2 regions of the Verrucosispora sp. WMMD703 genome follow, and region 1 is predicted to be linked to the other one. Evidence: predicted binding sites of a transcription regulator. Region 1 holds the regulator's gene; the other holds the start of a gene.
What was found. The regulator HspR, encoded in region 1, represses chaperone genes until heat shock. The targets are predictions, from matches to a motif close to TTGAGTNNNNNNNACTCAA.
Positions count from the first base shown of each region.

Region 1 (15,950 bases):
GGGCGCGTGCGAGTACGTGTCGAACAGACTGCCTTACCGGGGATCGGCGTACGTCATGACATGATGACGGAATCCGGCCGGCGGTTGGGGGTCGTCTCTCACCGCAGCGGTCGCCGCGACCTCGTCCTGTACGACCCGGACGACCCGGACGGCTGCTCGGCGGACATCCCACTCACCGACGACGAGGCGGGGGCGCTGGCCGACATCCTGGGTGCGTCGCTGATCCTCGGGCAGCTCTCCGGGCTGCGCGAACAGGCCGCCGGCCTGCTCACCGAACAGATCGCCGTCCCGGCCTCCTCCACCTATGTCAACCGGCCCCTCGGTGACGCGAAGGTGCGCACCCGCACGGGAGCCTCGATCGTGGCGATCCTGCGCGCCGGCGAGGTGATCGTTTCGCCGAGTCCGACCTTCCGCCTCGCCGCCGGCGACGTGCTCGTCATCGTCGGCAACCGGCAGGGCCTGGACGGGGCGAGCGCGATCTTCGCCGCCGACGATCCCGCCGGCTGAGCCCCGATGCACGACTTCAGCACCCTGCTCATCGAGGTCGGCGGGCTGCTGTTCCTGCTCGGGCTGCTCGGCCGGCTGGGCCGCCGGGTCGGGCTCTCGCCGATTCCGTTCTATCTGCTGGCGGGGCTGGCCTTCGGTCACGGCGGCGTGCTGGAGTTGAGCGCCAGCGAGGAGTTCTTCGCGATCGGCGCCGAGATCGGTGTGATCCTGCTGCTGGTGATGCTCGGACTGGAGTACTCCGCCGACGAACTCGTCGGCAGCCTGCGGTCGGCCGCGCCGGCAGGACTGCTCGACGCGCTGTTGAACGCGCTGCCCGGTGCGGCATTCGCGCTGCTGCTCGGTTGGGGTTGGGTGGCTGCGGTGGTGCTCGGCGGGATCACCTGGGTCTCGTCCTCGGGGGTGATCGCCAAGGTGCTGGCCGACCTGGGCCGACTCGGTAACCGGGAGACCCCCGTGATCCTCTCCGTGCTGGTGGTCGAGGACCTCGCGATGGCCTTCTACCTGCCGCTGCTGACCGCTCTGCTGGCCGGAGTCGGATTCGTCAAGGGCGGTGTCTCCCTCGCCGTCGCGGTGCTGACCGTGATCGCGGTGCTGGTGATGGCCCTTCGTTATGGGAACGTCCTCTCCCGGGCGTTGTCGGCCGGCAGCGCCGAGGCACTGCTGCTCGGGGTACTCGGACTGACCCTGCTGGTGGCCGGAGTAGCCGCGAAGTTGCAGGTGTCGGCGGCGGTGGGCGCGTTCCTGGTCGGCATTGCGCTCTCCGGGCCGGTCGCCCACCATGCCACCGAGCTGCTGACTCCGCTGCGGGACCTCTTCGCCGCCGTGTTCTTCGTCTTCTTCGGCCTCGCCACCGATCCACGGCACATCCCACCGGTGCTGCTACCGGCGCTGCTGCTCGCGCTGGCCACCATGGGAACCAAGACGCTGACCGGCTACCTGGCCGCCCGGCGGGCGGGCATCGCCGAACCGGGCCGCTGGCGTGCCGGCCTGGCGCTGGTACCCCGGGGCGAGTTCTCCATCGTCATCGCCGGAATCGCGGTGGCCTCCGGCACCGTCTCACCGAAGCTGGCGGCACTGGCGGCGACGTACGTGCTGATCACGGTCGTCACCGGGCCGGTGCTGGCCCGGCTGCCCGACCTCGCCTGGTTCAAGGGTTGGCTACGGGCCCGGGCTGCGGCGCAGCGGGTCCGGGCTGCGACCGCGTCGAACCGGGCGTGAGCGTCGGACCAGCCGATTTCACCGTCCGGAGGGCCCGTGTCGACCAAGAGATGCCGAATTGCTTCCCGTAGGGGCTACCGGTACTCACCGGTACCGCGTTAACGTGTCGCCCCAGCAGCCAGGGTTCGCGGTGGGCGGACGCCCCCGCGGGCGAGAGCGGAAGGTTGGCCGGTGAGCGTGCAGGAGTCAGCGTTCCACGGCTTCGCCAACCCCGTCGATCCAACCCCGGCGGAGTTGCGAGCGTGGGCTTACCACCCCGATTCCGTCCCGTTGACGTCGATGCCGCCGGACTGGGACCTGCTGGTCTCCGGTGACCGGTTGGTGATGACGCTGTTCGACCTCGCCATGGACACCCGCTGTCCGGCGCGCCGGTTCGCGCTGCACTGTCTCTACATCTACGCCGCCGACGGGATCCGGACGAACTTCCGGGCACATCCGAAGCGTCGCTTCCGGAAGCTGGTCGACCAGGCCGAGCGCAACGGCGACGAGATGATGCGCAACTGGGCGCACAACAGTCGGGTACTGCTGACCCGACCGGAGCTTTTCGTGTACCGGGAGTGGTGCGAGGGCGGGCTGGTGCGGGAGAATCGCCGACTCTGAACGCCGAACGGGCCGGGACCCCCCGTGGCTCCCGGCCCGCACGTCGGCGGATCGTCAGCGCGACCCGCCCCGCTCGCGACGGTGCTGATCGCTGCGTGCCTGGCCGGCGCCATGGCCGACCCGGCCGCTGTCCGCGGCGACCCGATCGCCCCGGCCGCTGAACCTGCCGGCCTGGATCTGGTCGGAGAAGCGTCCCTTGGTGATCCGGTCGAACCGGTGCTGGACGTTCTCAGCCAGGTCGTCGAGGCGTTGCTCCGTCTCCTCGGCCACCTTCCTCGCCGATTCCGTCATGGCTCCCCCCGCCAGATCGGAGTCCGGATTGAGATGGTTTAGACCTGATTTCTGAAGACTAGTCGAGACAACCTGTCTCTCGCTCGGGTTTGCGGAAACACGAGCGGCGCGGCGGCTGCGGACAAGCGAAAAGGGGGGTGTGGCCCACTCGGAGCCACACCCCCCTTTCGCCGTGGCGGGCGTCAGCGCCCGGAACTGCGTCGGGGACGCCAGACCACCAGGGCGGTCGAGGTCTGGTTGGTGGGGACGAGATCCCGACCGGGAAAGCGGGCCAGCGACTCCAGCTCGGCCATCCGGCGGTACGCGGCGTCGAGTTCCGCCTCCAGCTGGGCGACCCGCTGCTGTGCCTGCTCCAGCAGTCGCTCCAGCCCGATGATCCGCTTGATCCCGGCGAGGTTGACGCCGTCGTCCTGGCTGAGCCGCTGCACCTCGCGCAGCAGCACCACGTCCCGGACGCTGTACCGCCGCCCACCACCGGCCGCCCGGCCGGCCTGCACCAGGCCGAGCCGGTCGTACTGGCGCAGCGTCTGCGGGTGCATGCCCGCCATCCGCGCCGCAACCGAGATCATCAGCACCTTGGCCTCGTATGCCGGGTCATCCGAGCCGACGAACCCGTCCATCCCGCTCACCTCCGCACCGCTTCACCGATCAACCGAACCGACGCACCCGCGCGTCGAGATGTTCCCGCGCCGCCGGCGGAGTCTGCTCGGCGAACGTCTCCAACGCGGCCCGCGCCTCGTCCGAGATCCGCGCCGGCACCACGACGTCCAGGGTGACCAGCAGATCGCCCTGCTGACCGTCCCGGCGGCTGACCCCCTTGCCCCTGGCCCGCAGGATGCGACCGCTCGGCGTACCCGGCGGCACCCGCAGGGTCACCGGACCATCGAGCGTCGGCACCCGCAGGTCGGTGCCGAGGACGGCCTCCGCGAACGTGATCGGCACGGTCAGGGTGAGGTCGTCGCCGGTACGCCCGAAGACCTCGTCCGGGCGAACCTTCACGTGCACGAACAGGTCACCCGCCGGACCGCCGCGCTCACCCGGCTCGCCTCGGCCGGCCAGCCGGATCCGCTGGCCGTCGGCCACCCCGGTGGGAAAGCGGACGTTGAGCGTACGGGTCTTGGTGACCCCGCCGGTGCCCTGGCACTCCGGGCACTTCTCGTCCACCACCGTGCCCACGCCCTGACAGTTGCGGCAGGGCTCGGAAAAACTGAACGCACCCTGGTTCCGGTTGGTGACCCCGGCACCGTGGCAGACCGGGCAGGTGCGCGGCGCGGTGCCAGGCTTGGCACCGTTGCCGTGGCAGGTGTCGCAGACACCGGGCGCGCGCAGCGTCAGCGGCAGGGTCACGCCGCGCACCGCGTCGTCGAAGTCGAGCGCCACCTCGGTCTCGATGTCCCGCCCTCGGGCCGGACCCGGCGCGCCCGCACCCCCGCCACCACCGGAGAAGATCGAGCTGAACAGGTCGGAGATGTTGCCACCGGCGAACCGGCCACCACCCGGCTGCGCGCCACCGAACAGGTCGGAGACGTCGAACGGCGCACCACCCGGCTGGCCGCCCTGGCGGGCACCACGCCGGAACGCGCCCGAGCCGAAGAGCGAGCGCATCTCGTCGTACTCGCGGCGCTTGGCGTCGTCGCCGAGCACCGCGTACGCCTCGGACACCGCTTTGAAGCGTTCCTCGGCCTTGGCGTCGCCGGGGTTGTGGTCCGGGTGCGACTCGCGGGCCAGCTTGCGGTACGCCTTCTTGATCTCATCAGAGGGAGCGGTTTTCGCCACGCCCAGGACCGCGTAGTAGTCCTTCTCGATCCAGTCCTTCGAACTCACCCGTTCACCTCCTCCCCACCTCCGGGCCCGGTCCGCCCCGCCCACCGGGTTTCGGCGAGCGGGGCGGCCGGATCACCGTCGCGCACTATTCCGGGTCGGCGACCGCGACCAGCGCGGGCCGCAGCAGTCGCTCGCCGACCTGGTAGCCCCGGCGCATCACCTGCACGCAGGTCGGCTCGGTGACGTCGGACGAGGTCTGGTGGGCCACCGCCTCGTGCCGCGTCGGGTCGAACGGATCGCCCTGCTCACCGAACGGGGTCAGCCCGAACTTGCCCAGCGCGGTGATGAGCTGCTCGGCCACCGAACCGAACGGGCCGACCAGATCGCCATGCTCCCGGGCCCGGTCGAGATCGTCCAGGATCGGCAGCAGCGCGGCGAGCACGGACCCGGTGGCCTGCTCGGTGACCAGGCCACGGTCGCGCTCGACCCGCTTGCGGTAGTTGGCGTACTCGGCCGACACCCGCTGCACGTCGCGGGTGCGTTCGTCCAGCTCGGCGCGGAGCGCCTCCAGCTCGGCGCCCAGCCCACCTGCGGTCGGCTCGGTCGGCTCCCCGACCGGCTGTGCCGGCGCGTCCACGACCGGCGGACCCTCGGTGGACGCGTCGCTGAGCGCGCTCGCCTCGACCTCGATCGAGTCGACCACGACCTCGGCCTCCTCGACCAGGCCCTCCGCTGGCACGTCCGGTCCGGCGTCCGCCGCCGTACCGTCGGGTTCGCGGATCTGACTGATCTTGCGGTTGTTGCGGATGACGACCCGCGGCGCGTCGCCGGTGGCCGGCTCGGACGCCGAGCCACCCGGCGCCGACCCGGTGTCACCCGGGTCGGCGGCTCGTGGCTTCTCCGTCATACGACTACCTCATCCCTCTGCCCGTGCGTTCGGGTGGCCAGGACCGTCACTTCTTGTCCTCGTCCACGATCTCCGCGTCGACCACGTCGTCCGCACCGGGACGGGCGCCGCCGGCCTGCGCGCCACCGGTCGCGTCGGCGCCACCGGCCGCACCGGGACCGGCCTCGCCGCCGGCCTGGGACTGCTCGGCCTGCTGGGCGTAGAGCAGCGAGCCCGCCTCCTGGGAGACCTGCGCGAGCCGCTCGTGCGCCGACTTGATCTTCTCCATGTCGCTGCCACCGAGAGCGCCACGCAGTTCGCCGAGGGCCTCGTTGAGCTTCTCGCGGTTCTCGGCGGGGAGCTTCTCACCGTTCTCGGCGAGGAACTTCTCGGTCTGCCACTGCAGGGCCTCGGCCACGTTGCGGGTCTCGGCCTCCTCGCGGCGGCGCTTGTCCTCCTCGGCGTGCTCCTCGGCGTCCCGGCGCATCCGCTCGATGTCGTCCTTCGGCAGCGAGGAGCCGCCGGTGATCGTCATCTTCTGTTCCTTGCCGGTGCCCAGGTCCTTGGCGTGGACGTTGACGATGCCGTTGGCGTCGATGTCGAAGGTGACCTCGATCTGCGGCACGCCACGCGGGGCCGGCGGAAGGCCGGTCAGCTCGAAGGTGCCGAGCTTCTTGTTGTACGCGGCGATCTCACGCTCGCCCTGGAAGACCTGGATCAGCACCGACGGCTGGTTGTCGTCGGCGGTGGTGAACACCTCGGAGCGCTTGGTCGGGATGGTGGTGTTGCGCTCGATGAGCTTGGTGAAGATGCCACCCTTGGTCTCGATGCCCAGGCTCAGCGGCGTCACGTCGAGCAGCAGGACGTCCTTGACCTCGCCCTTGAGCACGCCGGCCTGAAGTGCGGCGCCCACGGCGACGACCTCGTCCGGGTTGACGCCCTTGTTGGGCTCCTTGCCGGTGAGCTGCTTGACCAGGTCGGTCACGGCCGGCATCCGGGTCGAGCCACCGACGAGGATCACGTGGTCGACGTCGGAGACCTTGATCCCGGCGTCCTTCACGGCCTGCTCGAACGGGCCCTTGCAGCGGTCCAGCAGATCCTGCGTCATCCGCTGGAACTCAGCCCGGCTGAGGGTCACGTCCAGGTGCAGCGGGCCGGCGGCACCGGCGGTGATGTACGGCAGGTTGATGTTGGTGGTGGTGGCGGCGGAAAGCTCGATCTTGGCCTTCTCGGCGGCCTCCTTGAGCCGCTGCATCGCCATCTTGTCCTGCGACAGGTCGATGCCGTGCTCACCCCGGAAGGTCTTCACCAGGTGGTCCATGATCCGCTGGTCCCAGTCGTCACCACCGAGGAGGTTGTCACCGCTTGTCGACTTGACCTCGATGACGCCCTCGGCCAACTCCAACAGCGACACGTCGAAGGTGCCGCCACCGAGGTCGAAGACCAGGACGGTCTGCTCCTTGGAGCCCTTGTCCAGCCCGTACGCCAGGGCGGCCGCGGTCGGCTCGTTCACGATCCGCAGCACGTTGAAGCCGGCGATCTCGCCAGCCTCCTTGGTGGCCTGCCGCTGGCCGTCGTTGAAGTAGGCCGGGACGGTGATCACCGCGTCGGTGATCTGCTCGCCCAGGTAGGCCTCGGCGTCCCGCTTGAGCTTCATCAGCGTCCGGGCCGAGATCTCCTGCGGGGTGTACTTCTTGCCGTCGATGTCGACGGACCAGTTGGTGCCGATCTCCCGCTTGACCGAGCGGATCGTCCGGTCCGGGTTCGTCACCGCCTGGCGCTTGGCGACCTCACCGACGAGCACCTCGCCGTTACGGGCGAACGCGACGATCGACGGGGTCGTCCGCGAGCCCTCAGCGTTGGCGATGACGGTGGGCTCACCGCCCTCCAGAACGCTGACGCAGGAGTTCGTCGTGCCGAGGTCGATACCGACCGCACGTGCCATCTTCGCTTCCTCGCTTCGTTACGTTGAGCAGGTGACGGGCCCTCCCGTCCCGCTGCGCGGCACCTGCCGTCCGCAGCGACCCCACCTCAAGTTGAGTGAACTTGACTCAATAGTGCCACGCCCCCGGAAATCGTCAAGTCAGGGTTGAGTCGGATCGGCGCAACTCGGCAGTCCTACCGACCGGTTGTCTTACCTTGTGTCGGTCGGGCACGCTTTAGCGGTGACGACGCATGGCGATTCCGCCTCACCGTCCGGCGCGCCCGCCGTCGCAGCCCGCACCGGGTCCACCGGCGCCGGCGAGGACCGACCCGCGCCCACCGGGGACGACACCCTGCCAGACGCCCTGACCAGCCTGCGCGCCGCGATCGGGGCGGCCCGATTCCCGCTGGCCCTGCCCTCGGCCGAGCTGGCCGCGCGCACCGTCGCCGCCCTCGCCGACCAGCTCGACGACTACCTGCTGCCCCGCCTGACCCGCCTCGACGCTCCGCTGCTTGTGGTGGTCGGCGGATCCACCGGCGCCGGCAAGTCGACCCTGGTCAACAGCCTGGTGCAGGCCCGGGTCAGCGCCGCCGGGGTGTTGCGGCCGACCACCCGGTCTCCGGTACTGGTCTGCAACCCGGCCGACTCGGCCTGGTTCCGCCGGGGGGAGCTGCTGCCCGGGCTGACCCGCACCAACCAGCCCAGCGACGATCCCCGCACCCTGCATCTGGTCACCGCCCCGGCGCTCCCGCCGGGGCTGGCATTCCTGGACGCCCCCGACATCGACTCGGTGGTCGACGCCAACCGGGCCCTGGCCAACCAGCTGCTCGCCGCCGCCGACCTCTGGCTCTTCGTCACCACCGCCGCCCGGTACGCCGACGCCGTCCCCTGGGAGCTGCTGCACAACGCCCGGGCCAGGGGCGCGGTACTCGCCCTGGTGCTCAACCGGGTGCCGGCGGAGGCGACCGACGAGGTGTCCGCCCATCTCGCCGAGATGCTCGCCGAGCAGGGTCTCGACGCCGCGCCGCTGTTCGTGCTCCCGGAGACCTGGGTCGACGGGCAGGGGCTGCTACCGGGCCGCAGCACCGCGCCGCTGGCCGACTGGTTCGCCCGGCTCGCCGCCGACGCGGAGGCTCGCTCGGCAGTGGTCCGGCAGACGCTGGGCGGCGCGCTGGCCCTGCTGCAACCGACCGTCGAGAGCCTGGCGCTCGCCGTTGACGAGCAGGTCGCCGCCGCCGACGCGCTGGACGACCGGGTACGTGCGGCGTACCGGGCCGCGAACCGGACCGTCGACCAGGGGCTGCGCGACGGTCGACTGCTCCGTGGCGAGGTGCTCGCCCGTTGGCAGGAGTTCATCGGCACCAGCGACCTCTTCCGCACCCTTGAGGCACGGATCGGCCGGCTGCGGGACCGCGTCATGGCCGCCTTCTCCCGACGCCCGGTCCCCGCCGTCGAGCTGCGGGACGCGATCGAGTCGCAGCTTGTCACCCTGCTACGGGGGGTGGCCGCCGAGGCGGCCGAGCACGCGTACACCGGATGGAAGGCGCACCCGGCCGGCGCGGCCCTGCTCGAACCCGACCTCGCCCACCATGCCACCGACCTGCCGCAGCGCGCCGAGCGCCTGGTCCGTGACTGGCAGCGCGGCGTGCTGGAACTGGTCCGGGCCGAAGGTGGCGACCGGCGCTTCGTGGCGCGGACCGCGGCGTACGCGGTGAACGCCACCGGGCTGGCCGTGATGATCGCTGTCTTCGCCTCCACCGCCTTCATCCCGACCGGGCTGGAGGTCGCCACCGGCGCCGGCACCACCCTCGCCGGTCAGGCGGTCCTTCAGGCGATCTTCGGTGATCAGGCCGTGCGTACGTTGGCCAGAAAGGCCCGGGAGGACCTGCTGGAGCGGGTGACGGTGCTGCTGGACGACGAGGCCACCCGCTATCTCGCCCGGACCAGGCAGGCCCGACCGCCGGCCCGGAACGCGACGGCGCTGCGTCAGGCGGCCGAACGGGTGGAGGCGGCCCGGTTGGGCAGCGGCTTCGCCGACGCCGCACCCGTGCTCAGCGCCCAGACGACGGGCGTCGACGCCCAGCTGACCGATGGGGAGCGGCCGTGACCGGCATGGGCGGACGCCTCCGCGAGGCGTTGCGAATCGCCGACGGGCGGGTGGACGCCGACCAACTTGTCGCCCGGCTGGAGGCGGTACGGCGGTTCCTCGGCATCGTCGACGGCCACCTGCCGGACACTCCGTTGGTGCCGGCCCGCACCCTTGTCGAACGTGCGGGGACCCGGCTGGCGCTCTCCCGCGACCACACCGTGGTGGCACTGGCCGGAGCCACGGGCAGCGGCAAGTCGAGCCTGTTCAACGCGATGGCCCGGATGGACCTCTCACCCGTCGGGGTACGCCGGCCCACCACCGGTGTCACGCACGCCTGCGTGTGGGGCCCGCTCGACGGGGGCACCCGGCTGCTCGACTGGCTCGGCGTGCTGCCCCGCCACCGCTTCGTCCGGGAGAGCCTGCTCGACGGCGAAGACGAGTCCACGTTGCATGGGCTGATCCTGCTCGACCTGCCGGACTTCGATTCCGTCGACCACTCGCACCGGCTTGAGGTGGACCGGCTGCTCGGCCTGGTGGACCTGGTGGTCTGGGTGGTCGACCCGCAGAAGTACGCCGACCGGGTGATGCACCGAAGCTACCTCCGCGAGTTCCACCGGCACCGGGACGTGACAGTGGTCGTGCTCAACCAGACCGACCGGCTGCCGCCCGCCGAGGTGCCCCGGGTCCTGGCCGACCTGCGCCGCCTGCTCGACGCGGACGGGCTGGACGGGGTACCGCTGCTGGCCACCACCGTCGCCGACCCGGAGGGCCCGGAGCGGCTGCGGGCGGCGCTGGAGCGCACCGTCGCCGAACGCCAGGCCGCGCTGCGTCGTCTCTCCGGTGACGTGGACACCGTCGTCGCCGCGCTGGACGACATGGTCGGCGCGCCCCGCACCGCACTCGCCGCCGACGATCCCGCGGTCACCGCGCTGGACCGTGCCCTGTGCCGGGCAGCCGGAGTGCCGACCGTCGTGGCGGCGGTCGAGCAGGCGTACCGGCATCGCGCCGCAGCAGCCACCGGCTGGCCGTTGCTGCGGCTCTGGCGGCGACTGCGGGCCGATCCGCTGCGCCGGCTGCACCTGCCCGACCGGCGGACCGGTGGTGACCCGGCGGAGAGCCTGGTGGCCGCCACCTCCGTACCCGAGCCCAACGCGGCCGACAAGTCCGCACTGGCCCTGGCCCTGCGGACGGTGGCCGAGCGGGCCGGGGACGGGCTGCCGAACGCCTGGCCTGACGCGATGGCCGCAGCTGCCCGGTCCCGCCTCGGTGACCTGCCGGACGCCTTGGACGGCGCGCTCGCCAGCACCGACCTCGGCGTCGACCGTCCTCGTGCGTGGTGGCGACTTGTGGGTGGGGTGCAGTGGCTGGTGACGTTCGCCGCGGTGGCCGGGCTGGGCTGGCTGGTCCTCGGCTACGCGGTGCGGGCTCTCGGGTTGCCGGAGTTGCGGCACCCGATGGTAGGTGAGGTACCGGTGCCGACCCTGCTGCTGCTCGGCGGGTTGCTGACCGGGTTGGTCGTGGCGGCCCTGACCCGCCCGCTGGTCAGGTGGGCCGCCCGGCAGGCCCGTCACCGGGCGGAGGCGCAGCTGACCCGGGCCGTCGCCAGCGTCGGCGAACAGCAGGTGCTGGCCCCGGTGCGGGCCGTCATCGCCGCGCACGCCGACGCACGCACCGTCCTCGAGGTTGCCCGACACCGCTGACCCGGCCGCTGAACGTTCCTGGACACCGCGCGATCGGCGTAGGGTCGGGTCATGGCCACGCCACAGACCCCCTACGACGCGGTGCTGCACGCCGCACGCGACGTGACCAAGCTCGACTCGGCCCTCGACGCGGAGATGCTCGGTGCGGCCCTGCTCGGCAGCGTGTACGAGGTCGCCGAGACGGACCGGGAGGCGGCGGTACGCGACTTCGTGGGCGACTTCCTCGCCGCCACCTCCAGACGACGGGCGGTCGCGGCGACGACGGTCCGGGCCGTCTTCGCGGCCCTGGTGCCGGACGCGGCCGGCGCGGACCGGGTCCGTCCCGGCGCGACGGCACCGGCCTGGTCCGGGCAGCTCGGCAAGGTGCACGTCACCGGCACCTGGTCGTACGGCGACGTGTACGGCGACCAGACCTCCTACCTGGCGACGTTCGCCTACGACGACGCGACCGGGGGGCCGGAACACGCCCTGGTCGCCCTGATCGACCACAACATCGGCATCACCAAGGACGTGTTCGTCGGCGGGCCGGCGGGCCGGATCCTGGAGCAGGTCCGACAGTTGTGCGCCGAAGACGAGTTGACCTGGTTCCGGGAGGAGAGCCCGACCCGGATGCGCGACGAGGTGAGCCGGCATCTGGCCGTCACCGACCATCTGGGTCAGCTACCCGGTGCCGCCTCGCTCGCCACCGACCGGGCGCTGGTCGGGGCTCGGCTGGCGGTCCTGCCGGCCACGACCGCACCACCGCCCCGGCAGGCCGACGACCCGTTGCCCGATGCCGAGCGGGCCGCGGAGATCCGCCGGTTCCTGGGCTCGCCGGACGCCGCCCGGGCCGGACTGGACGCGGTCGACGACGCCGAACTGGCCTCACTGCACTTCTGCCTGGGGCTGCTGCTCGACCACGCGGCCACCTTCCCCGACGCCGACCCGCTGCGGTGGAGCCCGACCGTCGCCGGGCTCTTCCTGCTCGACTGGGTGCACCGTCGGGCCGTGCTCGACATGGACGACGCGGCGATGCTGCCCCGGGTGCTGCGCGCCTGGGCCGGATACGCGGCGCACCGGCGTGGGCTGCCCGATTCGGCAGCCGCCGCCACGGACGCCGCGATCGAGGAGATGGTGCCGGAGTTCGTCCGGCTCTACGCGACCGGCGAGCGTCGCAGCCCGGCCACTGCCGCGGTGGCCCAGTTGATGGCCGACGGCATCGACCCGGATGACCCGGCGGCCCTGGACGCCTGGATCGAGGCCAACCGACACCGCCTCGCCGACGACGGCTGACCCGCACCCAACGCTCACCGAACCGTCCGCGTCCGGCACCGCCCGTCGAGCCGGCACCGCCCGTCGAGCCGGCACCGCCCTTGGAGCCGGCGGCGGGCCGGCAGTGCCCTCGCAGGCGGAACGCGCCCGGGCGCGGGGCGCTGCCGGTGCGCTCGGATGTGCCGGAGAACAGCAGCTCCATCACGAGGTGGTCGGCGGGGGCTCCGGCGCGGACCCACCGCCGCCCGGGGTGGCCGGCGGACCGCCCGGCGCGGTCGGATCGGCGGACGCGGAAGGGCCGCTGGACGTACTCGGGTCGGTCGTCGGCGACGGGTCACTCGACGTGGTCGGTTCGGCGGACGCGGTAGGACCGTCCGAGGGGCCCGGGTCGGCGGACGCCGATGGATCACTCGACGCGGTCGGACCGGCGGACGCGGAGGGATCGGTCGACGGGACCGGGCCCGCGGTAGGCGGGTCGTTGGACGCGGTCGGTTCGACCGGATCGCTCGGGGCAGCCGAGGCGGTCGGCGGGTCCGGATCGGCGGTCGGCGTGGGCGAACCGCTCGTCGGGTTCGGCGACGGTGACCGGGTCGGGGTGGGCGCCGGGCGAGGGGCCGGGGTGCTGGTGGGCGGCCGGGGAGCCGGAGCGGTGGCCGGCGCCTCGGGGCGACGGGACGGCGGGTGCTCGACCGGGGTGCCGACGATCGTCAGTCGTGGCGTCGGCACCACTGGGTTGACCGGCGGTGCCGCCGGCTCGACCGAGGGCACCGCGGTCGCGGTGGCCGTCGGCGAACCGGTGGGCGGCGGCGGGACCACCACCGGACCGATGGAGGGCGTCGGGATGAACGGCGTACTGCCGTCCGGCAGTGCCGTGCTGCCGACCGTCGCGGAGCCGGTGCTGATCGCGGCGAGGACCGGCATCGAGGCCGTGCCGGCGAGCAGCGCCACCGTCAGCAGATAGCCCCGGCTGGGGCCTGCGGTACGCACGGCGCGGTGCGCACCCACGACGGGGCGATAGCCGGACGCCCGGTGCCGGCCGAGGATCGGCGTCCCGGGACCTTCACCTGGTTCGGACACCACGCGCTCCTCGTCGTCGCCCCTGGTCAGAGCCGCCCGATGGGTACCCTGGCGAGCCGCCGAAGTTGGATCCGGCCCGCGCGATCAGCCTGGGGCAGTGACTCTGCGTCAGCCAACCCCCTACCGCGTGTCGACATGCTTATCTGGCCGAATGGTGACGAACCATCACCGGAACGGTCGCGCGTCGATCGGCCGGACACTCCGGCGCTTCAGGTAACGAAGCGGGCCGGCCACCGGATGCGGGGCGGGCGGGGTGTGGGACGCCTCACCTCTGATGCGAAACTGGAGGCACGGCGGCAGCGCAGCCGCGACCTCCGCGCACCCACGCGGTAGGCGCGACTGGGCACCGGCGCTCCCGAACCGGGTTCGGCCAGAATCCGGCTCATGCCGCGCGGCAGCCCCTACCGGGGTCAGGCGCGGCCGCCAGGAACCATCCCGGCACCAGCCGGGACGGGCGCACGAGTCGCGCGGCCGGGTGACCCCCCGGTGCCGACGCAGACACGACAGGGAGAGACGGATGGCAAAGGGCGACCCCGGGGCCCCGGCCCGCGGCCGGCGAGCCGCACCCCGATCCAGGAAGGCCACCACCGGCGATCCGGAGCTGGTGCAGTTGCTCACGCCCTCCGGCGAGCGGATCGAGAGCGTGACCGGCCCGGACGGCACCGAGTACCGCGTCGACTTCACCGACGAGGAGTACCGCGGCCTCTACCGCGACCTGGTGCTCGTCCGGAAGCTGGACGCCGAGGCGACGGCCCTGCAACGGCAGGGCGAGCTGGGCATCTGGGCGAGCCTGCTCGGCCAGGAGGCGGCGCAGGTCGGTTCCGGCCGGGCGCTGCGTACGCAGGACATGGCGTTCCCCACCTACCGCGAGCACGGCGTGCTCTACTGCCGTGGCATCGACCCGATCATGCCGCTGGGCCTGTTCCGCGGGGTCGACCAGGGTGGCTGGGACCCGAACGAGTTCAAGTTCAACATGTACACGATCGTGATCGGGGCGCAGACCCTGCACGCCACCGGTTACGCCATGGGCGTCGCGATGGACGGCAAGACCGGCACCGACGACGGCGAGGCGGTGATCGCCTACTTCGGCGACGGCGCCACCAGCCAGGGTGACGTCAACGAGGCGTTCGTCTGGGCCGGCGTGTTCAACTCCCCCCTGGTGTTCTTCTGCCAGAACAACCAGTACGCCATCTCCGAGCCGCTGGAGCGGCAGACCCGCATCCCCCTCTACCGGCGGGCCGCCGGTTTCGGGTTCCCCGGCGTCCGGGTCGACGGCAACGACGTGCTGGCCACGTACGCGGTGACGCGGCACGCGCTGGACAACGCCCGGCACGGGCAGGGCCCGAGCCTGATCGAGGCGTACACCTATCGGATGGGCGCACACACCACCTCCGACGACCCGACCCGCTACCGGATCGCCAGCGAGGTCGAGGCGTGGCAGGCCAAGGACCCGATCGCCCGGATGAAGGCGTTCCTGGAGCGGGAGAAGATCGCCGACGCCGGGTTCTTCACGGAGGTCGACGAGCAGGCCCGCCGGGAGGCGGTGGACCTGCGTGAGCGGGTGCTCGCCATGCCGAACCCGGAACCGGACACCATGTTCGACCACGTCTACCCCAACGGGTCGCCGCTGCTCGACGAGCAGCGCGCACAGTTCAGCCGGTACCTGGAGTCGTTCGAGGGGAGCGCGCACTGATGGCCACGGAGACGCTCACCCTCGGCAAGGCCCTCAACGCCGGCCTGCGCAAGGCACTGGAGAACGACCCGAAGGTCGTCATCATGGGCGAGGACGTCGGCAAGCTCGGCGGCGTCTTCCGGATCACCGACGGGTTGCAGAAGGACTTCGGCGACCAGCGGGTGATCGACACTCCGCTCGCCGAGTCGGGCATCATCGGCACCGCGGTCGGCCTGGCCATCCGCGGCTACCGCCCGGTCTGCGAGATCCAGTTCGACGGATTCGTCTACCCCGCGTACGACCAGATCGTGTCGCAGGTCGCGAAGATGCACTACCGCTCGCGGGGCAAGCTCAACATCCCGATGGTGATCCGGATCCCGTTCGGCGGCGGCATCGGCGCGGTGGAGCACCACTCCGAGTCGCCCGAGGCGTACTTCGCGCACACCGCCGGGTTGAAGGTGGTCTCCTGCGCCAGTCCGCAGGACGCCTACGTGATGATCCAGCAGGCCATCGCCTCGGACGACCCGATCGTGTTCCTGGAGCCGAAGCGGCGTTACTGGGAGAAGGGGCAGGTCGAGCTGGACGCTCCGCTGGCCGCGGCGTACCCGCTGCACGCCTCCCGGGTCGCCCGGGCCGGCACCGACGCCACCCTGCTCGCGTACGGTCCGATGGTGCGTACCTGCCTCGACGCGGCGACCGCCGCCGCGGAGGACGGGCGGAACCTGGAGGTCATCGACCTGCGCACGCTCTCCCCGCTGGATCTCGGCGTGGTGTACGAGTCGGTGCGGCGTACCGGCCGCGCGGTGGTGGTGCACGAGGCACCGTCCAACCTGGGCATGGGTGCGGAGATCGCGGCCCGGATCACCGAGGAGTGCTTCTACTCGCTGGAGTCGCCGGTGCTGCGGGTGGCCGGCTTCGACACTCCCTACCCGGCAGCCCGGGTGGAGGAGGAGTACCTTCCCGACCTCGAC
Region 1 is NZ_JBMHMM010000004.1:492,957-508,906, reverse strand. Features, by position in the region: gene ACN26Z_RS02905 (cation:proton antiporter regulatory subunit) at 7-507, shown strand; gene ACN26Z_RS02900 (cation:proton antiporter) at 514-1,725, shown strand; gene ACN26Z_RS02895 (hypothetical protein) at 1,897-2,325, shown strand; gene ACN26Z_RS02890 (hypothetical protein) at 2,380-2,616, opposite strand; gene ACN26Z_RS02885 (heat shock protein transcriptional repressor HspR) at 2,799-3,236, opposite strand; gene dnaJ (molecular chaperone DnaJ) at 3,265-4,440, opposite strand; gene grpE (nucleotide exchange factor GrpE) at 4,526-5,287, opposite strand; gene dnaK (molecular chaperone DnaK) at 5,334-7,211, opposite strand; gene ACN26Z_RS02865 (ABC transporter) at 7,432-9,297, shown strand; gene ACN26Z_RS02860 (GTPase) at 9,303-10,979, shown strand; gene ACN26Z_RS02855 (hypothetical protein) at 11,031-12,251, shown strand; gene ACN26Z_RS02850 (hypothetical protein) at 12,355-13,191, shown strand; gene pdhA (pyruvate dehydrogenase (acetyl-transferring) E1 component subunit alpha) at 13,825-15,000, shown strand; gene ACN26Z_RS02840 (alpha-ketoacid dehydrogenase subunit beta) at 15,000-15,950, shown strand, end outside.

Region 2 (15,950 bases), 2.5 Mb from region 1:
GGTCGGCGTGGTGCGCGGCGCGGGTGGCCGAGACCGCCCGCCGGCTCGCCGAACGCGATCCGGCGCTGCCGACCGTGCTGATGAATCACTGGCCCCTGGTCCGGGACGTGACACGCGTCCTGCGGTACCCGATCTTCGCCCAGTGGTGCGGCACCGCCGCCACCGCCGACTGGCACGTACGCTTCGACGCCGCCGCGGTGGTCTACGGCCATCTGCACATCCCGCGTACCACCTGGCACGACGGGGTGCGGTTCGAGGAGGTGTCGGTGGGCTACCCCCGGGAGTGGCGGACCCGTCGCCTCCCCCCGGGCCGGCTGCGGCAGATCCTGCCGCCACCGGACGGGGTGCCGCCGACGGCCTGGTGAACCGGCTCGGCCGCCACCACCCGGCGGGCTACCACGGAACTGCGCCTCAGGCTGATGCGTGTGCTGCGGCCGACCGGGGGTATGCGGCCGGCAACCAACGAGCTGGAGGTGCGTCGTGGCCACCATGGTGCAGCGGCCGGACAGTCCGGTGAAGGACAAGAACTACGACCTGATCCACGCGTTGCAGATGTCGCTGGAGAACATCTGGCATCTGGAGACCTACATCGCCGACGCGGACGCCCGAGGCGACCAGGAACTCGCCACCTGGTTCCGCAAGATTCAGGAGAACAATCGCAAGGCGGGCGAGCAGGGCAAGCAGATGCTGGCCGCGCGGCTGCAACGCGAGAACGGCTGAGCGGCGCGACGACGGCGGTTCCACCCGGTCCGGCCGGCGGCGCCACGGCTCGGGATGCTGGGACTCGTCGCGGCCCGGCGTCCGGCGGTGGCCCGCCGCGCCGGGCGTCGCGTCGTACCCTCTCAGATGTGGCGACGGCGGCGGAGGAGATCCAGGTGGGGCGGCGGACGGTCCGCGTCACCAGCCCGGACAAGCCGTACTTCCCGGAGCGGGGGCTGACCAAGCTCGACGTGGTGCGCTACTTCCTCGCCGTCGGCGACGGCATCCTGCGCGCGTTGCGGGACCGGCCGACGATGCTGGAACGGTGGCCCCGCGGCGTGTTCGAGGGCGCGACCATCGCCACCCGGGCGGACAACCGGGGTGACGCGTTCTACCAGAAGCGGGTGCCGGCCGGTGCACCCGACTGGGTGAGCACCGCTCACATCACCTTCCCCAGCGGACGCACCGCCGACGAGGTCGCCCCGGCGGAGCTGGCCGTGGTGATCTGGGCGGTGAACCTGGGCACCCTGCGCTTCCATCCGTGGCCGGTGAGCAAGACGGACGTGGAGCGGCCGGACCAGCTGCGGATCGACCTCGACCCGTTGCCCGGCGTCGGGTTCGACCAGGTGGTGCCCGTGGCGCAGCAGGTGCGCGCCTTCCTCGACGAGCTGGGGCTCACCGGCTATCCGAAGACCACCGGCGGGCGGGGCCTGCATGTCTACGTCCCGATCGAGCCGCGGTGGAGCTTCGGCGACTGCCGCCGCGCGGTGCTGGCGCTCGGGCGGGAGATGCAGCGGCGACGGCCGGACCTGGTCACCACCACCTGGTGGCGGGAACAGCGGGACCGGCCGGTCTTCGTCGACTACAACCAGATGGCCCGGGACCACACGATGACCTCGGCGTACTCGATCCGGCCCACGCCGGCCGCGCTGGTGTCCGCGCCGCTGGACTGGGCGGAGCTGGACGACGCCCGGCCGGAGGACTTCGACGTGACCACCATGCCGGGCCGGTTCGCCGATCGGGGCGACCCGCACGCGGGCCTGGACGAGCGCCGCTTCTCCCTGGCGCCGTTGCTGGAGTTGGCCGACCGGGAGGGCCTGGAGTCGCCGCCCGAGCGCTGAGCGGTCACTCCCACGGGCTGCGCGCCCCGTCGTACTCCTCGAAGACCAGCCAGCTGCGGGTGGCGAGCACCCCGGCGATGCGCTGCACCCGGTCCAGCACCACGTCCCGCAGGGTGGCGTTGTCGGGCGCCCGGACCAGGGCCAGCACGTCGTGCTCACCGCTGAGCAGCGCCACGTGTTCGACGTAGCGCACCCGGGCCAGCTCCGCCGACACCTCCCGCCAGGTGTTCTGCCTGATCGTCAGCGCGATGTACGCCGAAGTGCCCAGGCCGGCCGCCTCCGGGGCGACCCGCGCGGCGAAACCGGTGATCACCCCGTCCCGCAGCAGCCGCTCCACCCGGGCGTACGCGTTGGTCCGCGAGACGTGCACCCGTTCGGCGAGCGTCCGGATGGAGAGCCGACCATCCCGGGTCAGCTCGTCGAGGATGCGCCGGTCCACCTCGTCGAGGGGGACGGCCGAACGTCCCGTTCCGCCCCGCCGGTCCGCCTCCTCGGCGGCCTCCTGGCTCATCGTGGTCTCCTCCGGGTGCCATTCATCCCGCGTTCACCGGGCATCTTGAGTCAATCATCCGACAGCAGGAGCATAGGGCCACCACACGTCCAGGAGGTTCCGCCGTGACCACCACCCCTCAGGCGGCCCGCAGGGCATCCCCGCGCAAGCGGCGGCCGGCCACCCCGGCCGCGCCCGACCCCGCCGCCGGCCTGCTGCCCCAGACCGAACCGGTCCGGCTGCTCAACCCGGACGGCACCCTGCTGCCGGCCCGCGCGGACTATCCCGAACCGCCGGTCGAGGCGCTGCGCGAGATGTACCGGCGGATGGTCGTCGGCCGGCGCTTCGACGCGCAGGCCACCGCGCTCACCAAGCAGGGCCGGCTCGCCGTCTACCCGTCCTCCCGGGGCCAGGAGGCCTGCCAGGTCGGCGGCGTGCTGGCGCTGCGCGACGACGACTGGGTCTTCCCGACCTACCGGGAGTCGATGGCGCTGACCGCCCGCGGCATCGACCCGGTCGAGGTGCTGACGCTGCTGCGCGGCGACTGGCACTGCGGGTACGACCCGGCACAGCGGCGCACCGCACCGCAGTGCACGCCGCTGGCCACCCAGTGCGTGCACGCCGCCGGCCTGGCCTACGGGGAGTCCTACCAGGGGCGCGACACGGTGGCCCTGGTCTACATCGGCGACGGTGCCACGAGCGAAGGCGACTTCCACGAGGGAGTCAACTTCGCCGCCGTGTTCAAGGCCCCGGTCGTGTACTTCGTGCAGAACAACAGGTACGCCATCAGCGTCCCGCTGTCCCGGCAGACCGCCGCCCCGACGCTGGCGCACAAGGGTGTCGGGTACGGCGTACCCAGCGAGCAGGTCGACGGCAACGACCCGGTGGCCGTACTCGCCGTGCTCACCCGAGCGGTCGCGCACGCCCGCGCCGGCCGGGGACCGTTCCTGGTCGAGGCGCACACCTACCGGATGGAGCCGCACACCAACGCCGACGACGCCTCGCGCTACCGCGACGCCGACGAGGTCGAGGCGTGGCGTGACCGCGACCCGCTGGTCCGGCTGGAGACCTACCTGCGCGGCCGGGACGTGCTCGACGACGCGGCCGTCGCCGAGATCGCCGAGCAGGCCGAGAGGTACGCGGCCGACCTGCGGGAACGGATGAACACCCAACCCACGGTCGACCCGCTCAGCCTCTTCGACCACGTCTACGCCGAACCCACCGCGCAACTGGTGGAGCAGCGTGAGCAGGTGCGCGCCGAACTGGCCGCGGCAGCTGAGGAGGACGCCTGATGGCCACCATGACCATGGCGAAGGCGCTCAACGCCGCGCTCGCCGACGCGATGCTCGACGACGAGCGGGTGCTCGTCTTCGGTGAGGACGTCGGCCAACTCGGCGGGGTCTTCCGGATCACCGACGGACTCCAGGCCCGCTTCGGCGACAAACGCTGCTTCGACACCCCCCTCGCCGAGGCCGGCATCGTCGGGTTCGCCGTCGGGCTGGCCATGTCCGGGCTGCGGCCGGTGGTCGAGATGCAGTTCGACGCGTTCGCGTACCCGGCGTTCGAACAGATCGCCTCGCACGTGGCGAAGCTGCGCAACCGCACCCGGGGCGCGCTGAGTGTGCCGATGGTGATCCGGGTGCCCTACGCCGGTGGGATCGGCGGCGTGGAACACCACTGCGACTCCTCGGAGGCGTACTACGCACACACCCCGGGCCTGAAGGTGGTCACCCCGGCGACCGTCGACGACGCGTACTCGCTGCTGCGGGAGGCGATCGACGACCCCGACCCGGTGGTGTTCATGGAGCCGAAGAAGCTCTACTTCGCCGGCGCCGAGACCGAGCTGCCGACCCGCACCGAGCCGTTCGGCCGGGCGGTCGTGCGCCGGGCCGGACGCGACGCCACCCTGGTCGCGTACGGGCCGGCGGTTCCGGTCGCGCTGGAGGCCGCCGACGCCGCCCGCGAGGAAGGATGGGACCTGGAGGTGGTCGACGTACGCACCATCGTGCCGTTCGACGACGCCACCATCGCCGCCTCGGTGCGTCGTACCGGACGGTGCGTGGTGGTGCAGGAGGCGCAGGGCTTCGCAGGGGTCGGCGCGGAGATCGCCGCCCGGGTGCAGGAGCGGTGCTTCCACGCGCTGCACGCTCCGGTGCTGCGGGTCTCCGGGCTGGACATCCCGTACCCGGCGCCGATGCTGGAGCACACCCACCTGCCGTCGGTCGACCGGGTGCTGGACGCGGTCGCCCGGTTGCAGTGGGACGACCAGCCCGACCGGCGTTGGCTGACCGAGAGCAGTGCGGCATGACCGAGAAGGTTTTCCTCCTGCCCGACCTCGGAGAGGGTCTCGCCGAGGCGGAGATCGTCCAGTGGCGGGTCGCGGTCGGCGACACGGTCACCGTGGACCAGACCGTGGTCGAGGTCGAGACCGCCAAGGCGGTCGTCGACGTGCCCTGCCCGTACGCCGGGCGGGTCGTCGCCCTGCACGGTGCCGAGGGTGAGGTGCGCCCGGTGGGCCAGCCACTGATCACCGTCGCCGATCCGGTCGGCGGGCGCGCCGATGGCGGTGAGCCGACCGGGCACGCGGTCTACCGCGAGGAGGAGCGGGCCGGCTCCGGCAACGTCCTGATCGGGTACGGCACCGGGCACGGCAGTTCCCGCCGTCGTAGGCGGCCTCGGCTCGCCGCGGCCACGGACGCGTCGGGCGCGAGGGACGCCGCGACGGCATCGGGTGCGGCAGTGGCTCCGTCCGCCGCCGGCCGGCAGGTGGCGGTGGCCGACCGGGAGCCCGGCCCGCCCGAACCGGCCCAGCCACTGGTCATCTCGCCGATCGTGCGGCGGTTGGCGCGGGAGTGTGGGGTGGACCTGACGACGGTGCGCGGCAGCGGCCCCGGCGGTGTGGTCCGCCGGGCCGACGTGGAGGCGGCGGCCCGCGACGTCACCGGGGCGCCGGCCGACGGGACCGCCCGGCTCACCGCTGTTCCCGACCGGCCGGCGACGACGGGACGACAACCGGCATCGGGAGACCCGCGCCCGGTCGGTGCCCAGGATCTGGTCATCCCGTTGACCGGTATCCGCCGCACCATCGCGGACAAGCTGTCCCGCAGCCGGCGGGAGATCCCCGAGGTGACCATCTGGGTGGACGCCGACGCCACCGGCCTGCTGGAGACCCGGGCCGCGATCAACGCCGCTCGCCCGGACCGTCCGGTGAGCATCCTGGCCCTGTTCGCGCGGATCTGTCTGTCCGGGCTGCGCCGCTACCCGCAGCTCAACGCGCGGGTCGACACCGAGGGCCAGCGGATCGTCCAGTCTGCCGGGGTGCACCTGGGCATCGCCGCCCAGACCGACCGGGGGCTCGTGGTGCCGGTGCTGCGGGACGCCGAGCGGCTCACCACCACCGAACTGGCTGCCGAACTCGCGGCCACCACCGCCGCGGCCCGGGCGGGCGAGCTGCCACCGGCCCGGCTGACCGGGGGGACCTTCACGCTCAACAACTACGGGGTGTTCGGCGTCGACGGCTCGACCCCGATCATCAATCACCCGGAGGCCGCGTTGCTCGGCATCGGCCGCATCGTGGACAAGCCGTGGGTCGTCGACGGCCAGCTCGCGGTCCGGAAGGTGACGCAGCTGAGCCTCACCTTCGACCATCGGGTCTGCGACGGCGGTGTGGCCGGCGGGTTCCTCCGGCATGTGGCGGACTGTGTCGAGCAGCCCGCGCTGCTGATCGCCACGGTCTGACGGAACCAGGTCGACCGGGAGGGTTCGCCGTTCCGCCCGCAGGCGGGACAGCGAACCCGCGATCGACGTCCGCCGGGTGCGGACCCCACGGAGCGGATCAGTGGTACGCCGCCGGACAGAACGCGACAGTCGACCGAGTATCGCCCGTACCGTCGTCGCTGGCATTTTCCGTTCGCCTGGGTGCGATTACGGAAACGGTTCTCCATGTAATGTCCCCGCTCTTGGTCGAAACCGCAAAAACGTCGGTGCCGAGCTAGGGAGAATGTGGCGGAGGAAGCGGCTATAACGGGGGGACGCATCATGATGTTGAGGCGGCGACTGACGCTGTTGGCGGTGAGTGTCGCAGCGGCACCGCTGGCGCTGGGCGCGTGCACCGGCGATCGCAGGGCCGGGCAGCCCGCCGAGGCGCGAGCCAACCCGGAACTGTCCGTGACGCCGGCCGAGGGGACGCGGGACGTGCCGGTCACCGGGGAGATCGGCACCATGGTCAAGCACGGGCAGGTCACCGCCGTGCGAATCACCGACGACAAGGGCGCGACGGTCGCGGCCGAGCCGCGTGAGGACGGCTCCGGGTGGGTGCCGAGCCGGACCTTGGAACCGAAGCGGACGTACACCGCGGAGGTCACCGCGACCGGCCACTCCGGGAAGACCGTCACCCGCAGGACGACCTTCACGACGCAGCCCAAATCATCCAAACCAGCCATTGTCAGCACGTTGTATTTCGCCGATGATCGGACGTACGGAACGGCTATGCCGGTAACCGTCGCCTTCGACCCGCCAATTCCCAAAGAGGCGCGGGCGGATGTGCAACGCCGATTGTTCGTGAAAACGGATCCGCCGCAGCCGGGCACCTGGTCCTGGGTGTCCGACGGCAGCCAGGTCTATTACCGGGCGCCCGATTTCTGGCGGCCCGGTACGTCGATCAAGGTCCGCGCCGCGCTGGAGGGCCTGCCGATCGGCAAGGAGCACGTCGGCGACGCCGACCGGCGGGCCACCTCGAAGATCGGTCGGCAGGTCGAGTTGGAGATCGACAACGCGAGCAAGCAGATGTCGGTGATCCGGGACGGCAAGTTGCTGCGCAAGCTGCCGGTAAGTCTCGGCAAGCCGAGCACGCCCACCTCCAGCGGCAAGATGGTGATCATGGAGAAGCACGAGTTCACCACGTTCGACACGCGGGGCTCGGCCGATCCGTACGTGGTCGACGTCGAGGATGCGCAGCGACTCACCTGGGGCGGTGAGTTCCTCCACGGCGCGCCCTGGTCGGAGGGGGATCAGGGATACACCAACGTGTCCCACGGATGCACCAACCTGTCGGCGGCCAACGCGGACTGGCTGATGGGCATCACCCAGGTCGGTGACCTGGTCACCGTCAAGGGCACCGAGGTCGAGCTCGACGAGGGCAACGGCTGGACGGCGTGGAACGTCAGCTGGGAGCAGTTCGCCAAGGGCAGCGCGCTGCCGGTGCCGGCCGGCCTGCGGCCCTCGCCGACCCAGGCCCCGGACCCGGGAGCGGTCGCCGGAGGCTCGCCCGAACCGCAGCCGTCGGCGAGCGGCGGCTGACCAGACGTACGCGCCGGGCCACCCGCCCTCGGGTCGGCCCGGCGTGTCGTGGCGGTCTCCGGAAGGTGGTCACCCTGAGGGCCGGGGATCGTCCCTAGGGTGGACCCGGCCGGCCTGCGGGTCATGCCCTGGGCTTACCCGGAACCGCCTTCCAGCAGGGTGGAAGTGTCGGTGGTGCGGGATAGGTTCGTCGTATGCCAGAGCGCGAGGAACGGTTCCACGTCGAGACCAGCGTGTCCGACGACGCGGTGTGCGTTCGCGTGGTCGGTGTGATCGACATCGCCACGGTCGCGGCGTTCCGCGCCGCGCTCTGGGCGGCCCCCACCCGCACCGAGTTGCGGGTGGATCTCTCCGGGGTCCGGCTGCTCTCCGCTGCCGGGGTCCGGACACTTGTCGCGGCTCGGCTCTGGGTGCGGTCGCAGGGCGGCAATCTGGTGCTGGTCGACCCGCCGCCCCTGGTGGAGCGGGTGCTGCGGGCCACCGGCCTGGGACGGGTCATCCCGGTCGTCGGCACGACGCCGCAGCGGGTGCTCGCCGCGGCGTGACCGGCCGGCGTGCCACCGTCAGGTGGCGCACCGGGTGCGGGGTTCCGACGACGCGTCCGGCGCCGGGCACGGGGCCGGCGCCGGACGCGTGCGGTCAGCGGACGCCGAGCAGGTCGACCACGAAGACCAGGGTCTCGTTGGGCTTGATGACGCCACCGGCGCCTCGGCTGCCGTACCCGAGGTGCGGCGGGATGGTCAGCCGGCGTCGGCCGCCGACGCGCATCCCCACCACGCCCTGGTCCCAGCCGGCGATGACCCGTCCACCGCCGAGCGGGAAGTCGAACGGCTCGCCCCGGTCCCAGGAGGCGTCGAACTCCGCGCCGGTGGAATGGGACACCCCGACGTAGTGCACCCGGGCCTCCTGCCCGGGCTGAGCCTCCGGGCCCTCGCCCACGGTGATGTCCTCGATCACGAGGTCGGCCGGCGGGGCGCCCTCGATCGGGCCGATCTCGGGCTTTCTCGCTGCCTGGTTCATGCGGATTCTCCTGGTGCGTCGGTTCCGTCTCAGCACAATCCTGCCGGATGCTACGGCCCGGCGCGCCCCGTGGACCGATGTGGGCCACCGGTGGCCGAGCGCGCCGGATGCGGTGCGGCGGGCGTCACCGGTAGGTGACGCCCGCCGCGGGGGGAGGTGATCAGGGTCAGCGGAGCCAGCCGAACCGCTTGACGATCGGCAGTCGTGCCCAGGTGCGGCCCAGGCCCCAGGTGTCACCGGCGTTTGTCACCGCGAGCAGGGCCAGCACGCCGGCGTAGACGAGGTGGTCGTCCATGAAGGGGTTGTTCTCCGGAGGCAGGACGGCCGTCCACATCAGCACCAGCAGCAGACCACCGGCCGCGGCGGCGACGCGCACTCCGATACCGAGCAGCAGTGCGGTACCGATGGCGGCCAAGCCGATCATGAAGAGCCAGTCGGCCCAGGCGGCGCCGGCGATGCTGTTGTAGAAGCCCTGGAACGGGCCGGCGGCACCGAAGCTGAGGAAGCCCTTGGTCGGGCTGCCCCCGTTGATCCAGGCGTTCTTCGCCTCGGTGGCGAACCCCAGGCCGAACACCTTGTCCAGGAAGGCCCAGAGGAAGACCCAACCGAGCGCCAGGCGGAGCCCGGCGAGCAGGTAGCGGGTGGCCCGGGTGCGGAGGTTCTGCTCCTGGTTGGTCTCGGCCACCGGGGTCTTGGCGGCGGTGTTCCGCTCGATCATCGCGGTCATCATGTCCACGTCCCTTCTCTGCTTCGCACCGCGTGTCCCGGTGGCACTTCCATTTGACGCCCGGGGAGGCGGTGGCGATCAGGGCCAGCGGGCCGGTGCCGGCCGGGACCTTCGACCCCTGTTCGCCGGGACCGGTGACAGGTGCCGCCCTCGACGACCGTGCGTCGCGGCGGTCAGCGGGCGACGTAGAGATCGGCGAGCTGGGCGGAGAGCAGTGCGGGAGCCTCCGCCAACGAAGGGCCGTACCAGGTCAGGTGCCGGCCGGACACCAGGGCGCAGGGAATGCCGGGAAACGCCTCCGGCCCGTCGTCGCGCGTGAAGCGGTACGGCTCGTCCGGCAGCACGACGAGCTCCGGTGCCTGGTCCCGCAGCTGCGGCAGGGTCGGTCGTGGATACCGCTGCGGCTGCTCGGCGTACGGGTTGTCGACGCCGAGCCGGCGCAGCAGATCCCCGGCGAAGGTGTCGGCGCCGAGCACTACCCAGGGCCGCCGCCAGACCGGCACCACCGCGCGTCGGCGGACCGGCGTTCCCGGCAGCGCGGCCCAGGCTCGGCGGGCCTTCGTCAGCCAGTGCGGTTCCGCTGCCGATCCCAGCTCCCGAAGCAGGTCGGCCAGCTCGGTCAGCGCACCGTCCACAGTGCGCGGATAGGTCACCCGGGTGGGTATCCCCGCCGCGGCCAGGGCGGTGCCGTCCTCCCGCCGGTTCTCCTCGACGTTGAGCAGGACCAGGTCCGGACGCAGCGCGCGAACCCGGTCCAGGTCCGGATACTTGGTGCCGCCCACCCGTGGCACGTCCAGGTCCGCCGGATGGGTGCACCAGTCGGTGGCGCCGACCAGCACATCGGGCAGGGTCGCCGCCACCGCCTCGGTAAGCGACGGCACCAGGGACACCACCCGCACCCGTCCACCTCCTCGGCCCGGCTGCCGGTCGGTCCGGCGTGGAGCGCGTCCGGTCACCGCCGGCCCGCTGGGGGAGCCGCCGGCATGATCGTCATCCTAGACTCGGTCGGCCGACGGGAGGAGAGCCTTGTCGAGCTGCCCGCGCACCGTCGTCCGGCCTCGCGGCCGCTGTCGGCCGGCAAGGAGAGGTTGAAGAGGACTCATGGGTACGACGATGACCGGTGACCACGATCGCGGGCTGTCGCAGGTGCCGGAGGACGCCGGGCGCGCCCCCGTGCAGGTCCGGGCGGAGCAGCGGATACATGCCGGGCTGCGGCTCGGCGAGGTCGTCCGGCGTCGGCCGCCGGGTCTCACCGCGAGCCAGTGGAACACGGCCAGCCGGACGCTGTTCGACCATGTGGTCTGCACGGCGGTGACCGGACGGCCCGAGTTCGCCGTCGAGTTCCGGTCGCCGTCGACCGACGCCACAGCCCGGCGGGCCGAGCGGACCACGGAGGCTGTCGCCGCCGCGATCGGGCTGCCGTTGCTACGGGTCGTCTCGGCCACCCTGCGTACCGCCGGGCACGGGGCGCGGATCGTCGCGTACCTCGTCGACGCGCGTCGGTTCGCCGCCGGTGCCGCCGGATCCGACCTGGCGGGCGTCGGGTTCCGGGACATCGTCGGCCGGCTGCCCGACGGACGTGAGGGTGCGGTCAACGACCTCGGCGCGCTTGCCCGCGTCGAGGCGGTGCAGGGGTACGTGGCGCGTCGGCTGACCGATCCGATCCTGCGCGGGTTGCACGTGTGCTGGGCGCGCGGGCCGGCCGAGGGGTGGAGTTGGGCCGAGGTGCGTCCGGGCGAGGTGCTGGTGGAGCGGGTGACCGTGCAGGCGCACGGCCTCTCCTGCGGCATCGAACCCGCTCGGCTGGCCGAGGACCTGGCCGTCCTCGCGGTCGGCGAGCGACTGCGGACGATCGAGTCGGACGCGCCGACGCTGGTGCCACTCGCAGATCTGCTGGCCGACATTCGGCAGCTGCGGGATCGACGCGACGAACTCGTCGGCGATTTCGCCTACGACCATCTCTGCCAGCGGTGACCGCATCCTGAGCGTTCGTCGACCGAGGGCGGACGGTGACCGGCCGGGCGCGGAAAGAAACATCGAAAAAAAGTTGGCGGCCTTTGAACCGCCGTCGGAGCGGGCCCGTACCTCACCGCGAATGGACAGGATCTCCCCAACCCGCACCGGCAGGTGCGGCAGACGGTGCGGAAAGGGCATCGTCGTTCGTCGACGTGCCACCGGTGCGTTCAGGCGGTCCCCGTCGAACGCGCCAACCAAGATTCCGTTCGGTCCGTCGAGTCACGAATCAGGAACCGGATCGAGAAGGAGAGCAATTCGATGCGCAGGTCAACCCGGTCGCGCCGACCAACCGGTAACGCGCGGACCAAGCGACTTCTGGCCGTTGGCGCCACGCTCGCTGTCTTCGGCGGCGTCGTCGCCGTGACCCAGATCTCGTCGGCCGGTGACCGACGGTCAAACCAGCAGCAGCGACCGGTGGCGGCAGAATGTGTCGCACCCAGCCCCGGCGCCACCGCGCCGGCCGCTCGGGGCGCCACCACGACCCGCACCTGGCAGAACGGCCGCTGGGTGGTCAACCACTGGGGCGACGGGCAGCAGACCGTCGAGGAGTGTCAGGAGACTCGCGACGGCACCGACGGCGCGACCGACGGCGCTTTCGCGGTGGCCTGCCCGGACGTGGTCAGCCGACTCCCGCAGGTGCCCGACCGGGCCCGCGCCGAGGTGGACCGCAACCTGAACGCGTTGCAGACCCAGATCACCGAGGCGGACGAGCGACTCGCCGCAGAGGGTGACCGCGGCGAGGGGTTCATCCGTAACGCCATCCTCAATCCGCTGGCCAGCAAGCGTCGAGCGACCATCGGCCGGATCACGATCGCCATCGACCGCTTCGGCCCCCGGCCACGCGGCCTCGGCAACCTCGCCACCTGCCAGGTGCAGCCGGTCGACAACAACAACGGCGGCAACGACGGCGGCAACAACAACGGCGGTAACGACGGGGACAACGACGGCGGCAACAACAACAACGGTCTCGACGTGCTGGCGAACAACTGTGACAACAGCCAGCTTCAGGCGCACGACGGTTTCCAGAACGGCAACCGCTGCATCAGCACCGCCTTCGGCGAGGTCGGTGCCGCAGCCAACAACCCGTCGCTGCTGATCACCGACTTCCCGCAGCAGATCAACCGTAACGAGGGCTTCTCGATCCAGGTCAGCACCCGCAACCTGGTCCGGGACCGGTTCCTCCCGGCCGGCCAGGGCGGCTACTACCTGGAGAGCTCGCTGCTCAACGGTGAGGGCCTGACCCGCGGTCACTTCCACACCGCCTGCCGGATGCTGAACAACACGGACGAGGCGCCTGCGCCGGAGCCGGTGCCGGCCTTCTTCGTGGCCACCGAGGACGGTGGCGGCGGCGCCCAGCCGGACCAGGTGACCATCCAGATCCCGGGCCTGCCGGACTCCGGTACCGCGCAGTGCGCGGTCTGGGCCGGCGACGGTTCGCACCGCATCCCGATGTCGGAGCGGGCCAACCAGACCCCGGCCTTCGACGCGGTGCGCATCCAGGTCAACTGACGCCGACGACTGAGGTCGTGCGGCTGAGACCAAACAGCGGGGCCGCCCGGAGAAATTCCGGGCGGCCCCGCTGCATGTAGGAAAGCCGGTGCAATCCTGCCGTGACCCGAGCCCTAACCGCGCCAGAGCGACATTCCCGCTGCTCAGCGGTTCTTGTACGCCTCGACCACCTCGACCGGGATGCGACCCCGTTCGGAAATCTTGTAGCCGTTCCGGACCGCCCATTCGCGGACGGCGCGGTTCTGCTCGCGGTTCATTCCGGGCGTGCCCGAACCGATGCCACGACGTGGGTTACGGCCCGTGTCGGCAGCACCACGGCCGAGTCGCCGGCCGGCATTGATAAACGGATCCAACGCCTTCCGCAGGACACCCGCGTTCTCGTCGGAAACGTCGATGGTGTACGCCACGCCATCCAGGCTGAACTCGACCGTACGGTCGGCCTTTCCGCCGTCGAGGTCGTCAGTCAGCACCGTGATTACTTGTTTGGCCATCGTCGATTACTCCCTGTGTCTGACGGGGTGTGCTCAAAGTTTGACTGATCGTCCGCCAATTACGCAACAAAAGCGCGCCCTGCGGCGGTTCGCGTTTTGCGTGACATCGAAATCCCCGATTTTGGATCTGCTCCGCGTGGGCGCGGCCGACTAGCTGTGAGCCGCCTGCCGTGTGCTGGGTCACACGGCGGAACAACCGAGGCCCGTCGCGACTTGAGCCAAACACGCTCAACTCATACGCGATAGCAGGTGTTCGATGGCAACTCTTCCGGTACTTCCACTGACCGACGCCGTACTACTGCCCGGCATGGTCATTCCGGTGACCCTCGACCCGACCACCCAGGCCGCGGTCGACGCGGCCCGCGCCACCGGCGACCACAAGCTGCTCGCCGTGCCCCGCCTGGACGGCGAGTACGGCTCCGTCGGCGCGGTCGCGACCATCGAGAAGGTCGGTCGGCTGCCCAGCGGCGAACCGGCCGCCGTGATCCGCGGCATCGCCCGCGCCCGCATCGGCTCCGGGGTGCCCGGTCCCGGCGCGGCGCTGTGGGTCGAGGCGTCCGAGATCGATGAACCCGCCCCGGCCGGCAAAGCCCGGGAACTGGCCCGCGAGTACCGCGCCCTGGTCACCTCCGTGCTCCAGCAACGCGGCGCGTGGCAGGTCATCGACGCGGTGGAGCGGATGACCGACCTCGGCGAGCTGGCCGACTCGGCCGGCTACGCGCCCTGGCTCAGCCTGGCGCAGAAGACCGAACTGCTGGCCGCACCGGACGTCACCGCGCGGCTGGAACTGCTCGTCGGTTGGGTGAAGGACCACCTGGCCGAGCAGGAGGTCACCGAGCAGATCAACTCCGAGGTACGCGAAGAACTGGAGAAGACGCAGCGGGAGTTCCTGCTGCGCCAGCAGCTCGCCGCGATCCGTAAGGAACTCGGCGAGGACGCCCCGGACGGCTCGGCCGACTACCGGGCCCGCGTCGAGGCCGCCGACCTGCCCGAGAAGGTACGCGAGGCGGCCCTGCGGGAGGTCGGCAAACTGGAGCGGGCCAGCGACGCCTCCCCGGAGGCGGGTTGGATCCGTACCTGGCTCGACACGGTGCTGGAGATGCCGTGGAGCACGCGTACCGAGGACAACACGGACCTGGCCGCGGCACGGGCCGTGCTCGACGCCGACCACGCCGGCCTGGCCGACGTCAAGGACCGCATCCTGGAGTACCTGGCGGTGCGCAACCGGCGCGCCGAACGTGACCTCGGGGTGGTCGGCGGCCGTGGCTCCGGTGCCGTACTGGCCCTCGCGGGCCCGCCCGGTGTCGGCAAGACCAGCCTCGGTGAGTCGGTCGCCCGGGCACTCGGCCGGACGTTCGTCCGGGTCTCCCTCGGCGGTATCCGTGACGAGGCCGAGATCCGGGGACACCGCCGTACCTACGTGGGGGCGCTACCCGGGCGGATCGTCCGGGCGCTGCGCGAGGCGGGGTCGATGAACCCCGTGGTGCTGCTCGACGAGGTGGACAAGGTCTCCGTGGGGTACGCCGGCGACCCGGCCGCGGCCCTGCTGGAGGTGCTCGACCCGGCGCAGAACCACACCTTCCGGGACCACTACCTGGAGGTCGACCTCGACCTGTCCGATGTGCTGTTCCTGGCCACCGCCAACGTGGTGGAAGCCATCCCCGGGCCGCTGCTGGACCGGATGGAACTTGTCACTCTGGACGGGTACACCGAGGACGAGAAGGTGGCCATCGCCCGCGACCACCTGCTGCCGCGCCAGCGGGAGCGGGCCGGGCTGACCACCGACGAGGTCGACGTGGACGCCGCAGCGTTGGCACGGATCGCCGGGGAGTACACCCGCGAGGCCGGCGTACGGCAGCTGGAGCGTGCCCTGGCGAAGATCATGCGGAAGGTGGCCGTGACCCTGGCCGACGACCCGACGCCCGCCCGCGTCGGTGCCGACGACCTGGTCCGCTACCTCGGCCGGCCGAAGCACACGCCGGAATCGGCGGAACGCACCGCGACACCTGGCGTGGCCACGGGACTGGCGGTCACCGGTGCCGGGGGAGACGTGTTGTTCATCGAGGCGACAAGCATGGACGGCGAGCCGGGGCTGACCCTCACCGGCCAGCTCGGCGACGTGATGAAGGAGTCGGCGCACATCGCCCTTTCCTACCTGCGGGCCAACGGTCGTCGCCTCGGCCTGGACCCGAACGCCCTCGCCGGGCGGCGGATCCACCTGCACGTCCCGGCGGGCGCGGTGCCCAAGGACGGGCCCAGCGCCGGCATCACGATGGTCACCGCCCTGGCATCGCTGGCCAGCGGCCGACCGGTACGCCCCGAGTTCGGGATGACCGGCGAGGTGACTCTCTCCGGGCGGGTGCTGCCCATCGGCGGCGTGAAGCAGAAGCTCCTCGCCGCCCACCGGGCCGGACTGACCGAGGTGATCATCCCGGCCCGCAACGAACCGGACCTGGACGACCTGCCGACCGAGGTGCGCGAGGCGCTGACCGTGCACACCCTGGCCGACGTCGCCGACGTACTCGCGCTGGCGCTGCGCCCGGCCGAGATCGATCCGGCGTCGTTGGGCGGGCAGCGCG
Region 2 is NZ_JBMHMM010000004.1:2,978,571-2,994,520, forward strand. Features, by position in the region: gene ACN26Z_RS14145 (metallophosphoesterase family protein) at 1-365, shown strand, start outside; gene ACN26Z_RS14150 (hypothetical protein) at 490-720, shown strand; gene ACN26Z_RS14155 (DNA polymerase domain-containing protein) at 849-1,820, shown strand; gene ACN26Z_RS14160 (Lrp/AsnC family transcriptional regulator) at 1,825-2,331, opposite strand; gene pdhA (pyruvate dehydrogenase (acetyl-transferring) E1 component subunit alpha) at 2,436-3,602, shown strand; gene ACN26Z_RS14170 (alpha-ketoacid dehydrogenase subunit beta) at 3,602-4,618, shown strand; gene ACN26Z_RS14175 (dihydrolipoamide acetyltransferase family protein) at 4,615-6,048, shown strand; gene ACN26Z_RS14180 (L,D-transpeptidase) at 6,349-7,608, shown strand; gene ACN26Z_RS14185 (STAS domain-containing protein) at 7,803-8,153, shown strand; gene ACN26Z_RS14190 (FKBP-type peptidyl-prolyl cis-trans isomerase) at 8,248-8,628, opposite strand; gene ACN26Z_RS14195 (DoxX family membrane protein) at 8,795-9,355, opposite strand; gene ACN26Z_RS14200 (helical backbone metal receptor) at 9,529-10,254, opposite strand; gene ACN26Z_RS14205 (DUF2726 domain-containing protein) at 10,457-11,329, shown strand; gene ACN26Z_RS14210 (hypothetical protein) at 11,630-12,880, shown strand; gene ACN26Z_RS14215 (histone-like nucleoid-structuring protein Lsr2) at 13,024-13,371, opposite strand; gene lon (endopeptidase La) at 13,628-15,950, shown strand, end outside.
Region 2: a site for HspR is predicted at 13,585-13,603, ahead of lon (endopeptidase La). Genes of this name have one in related genera too.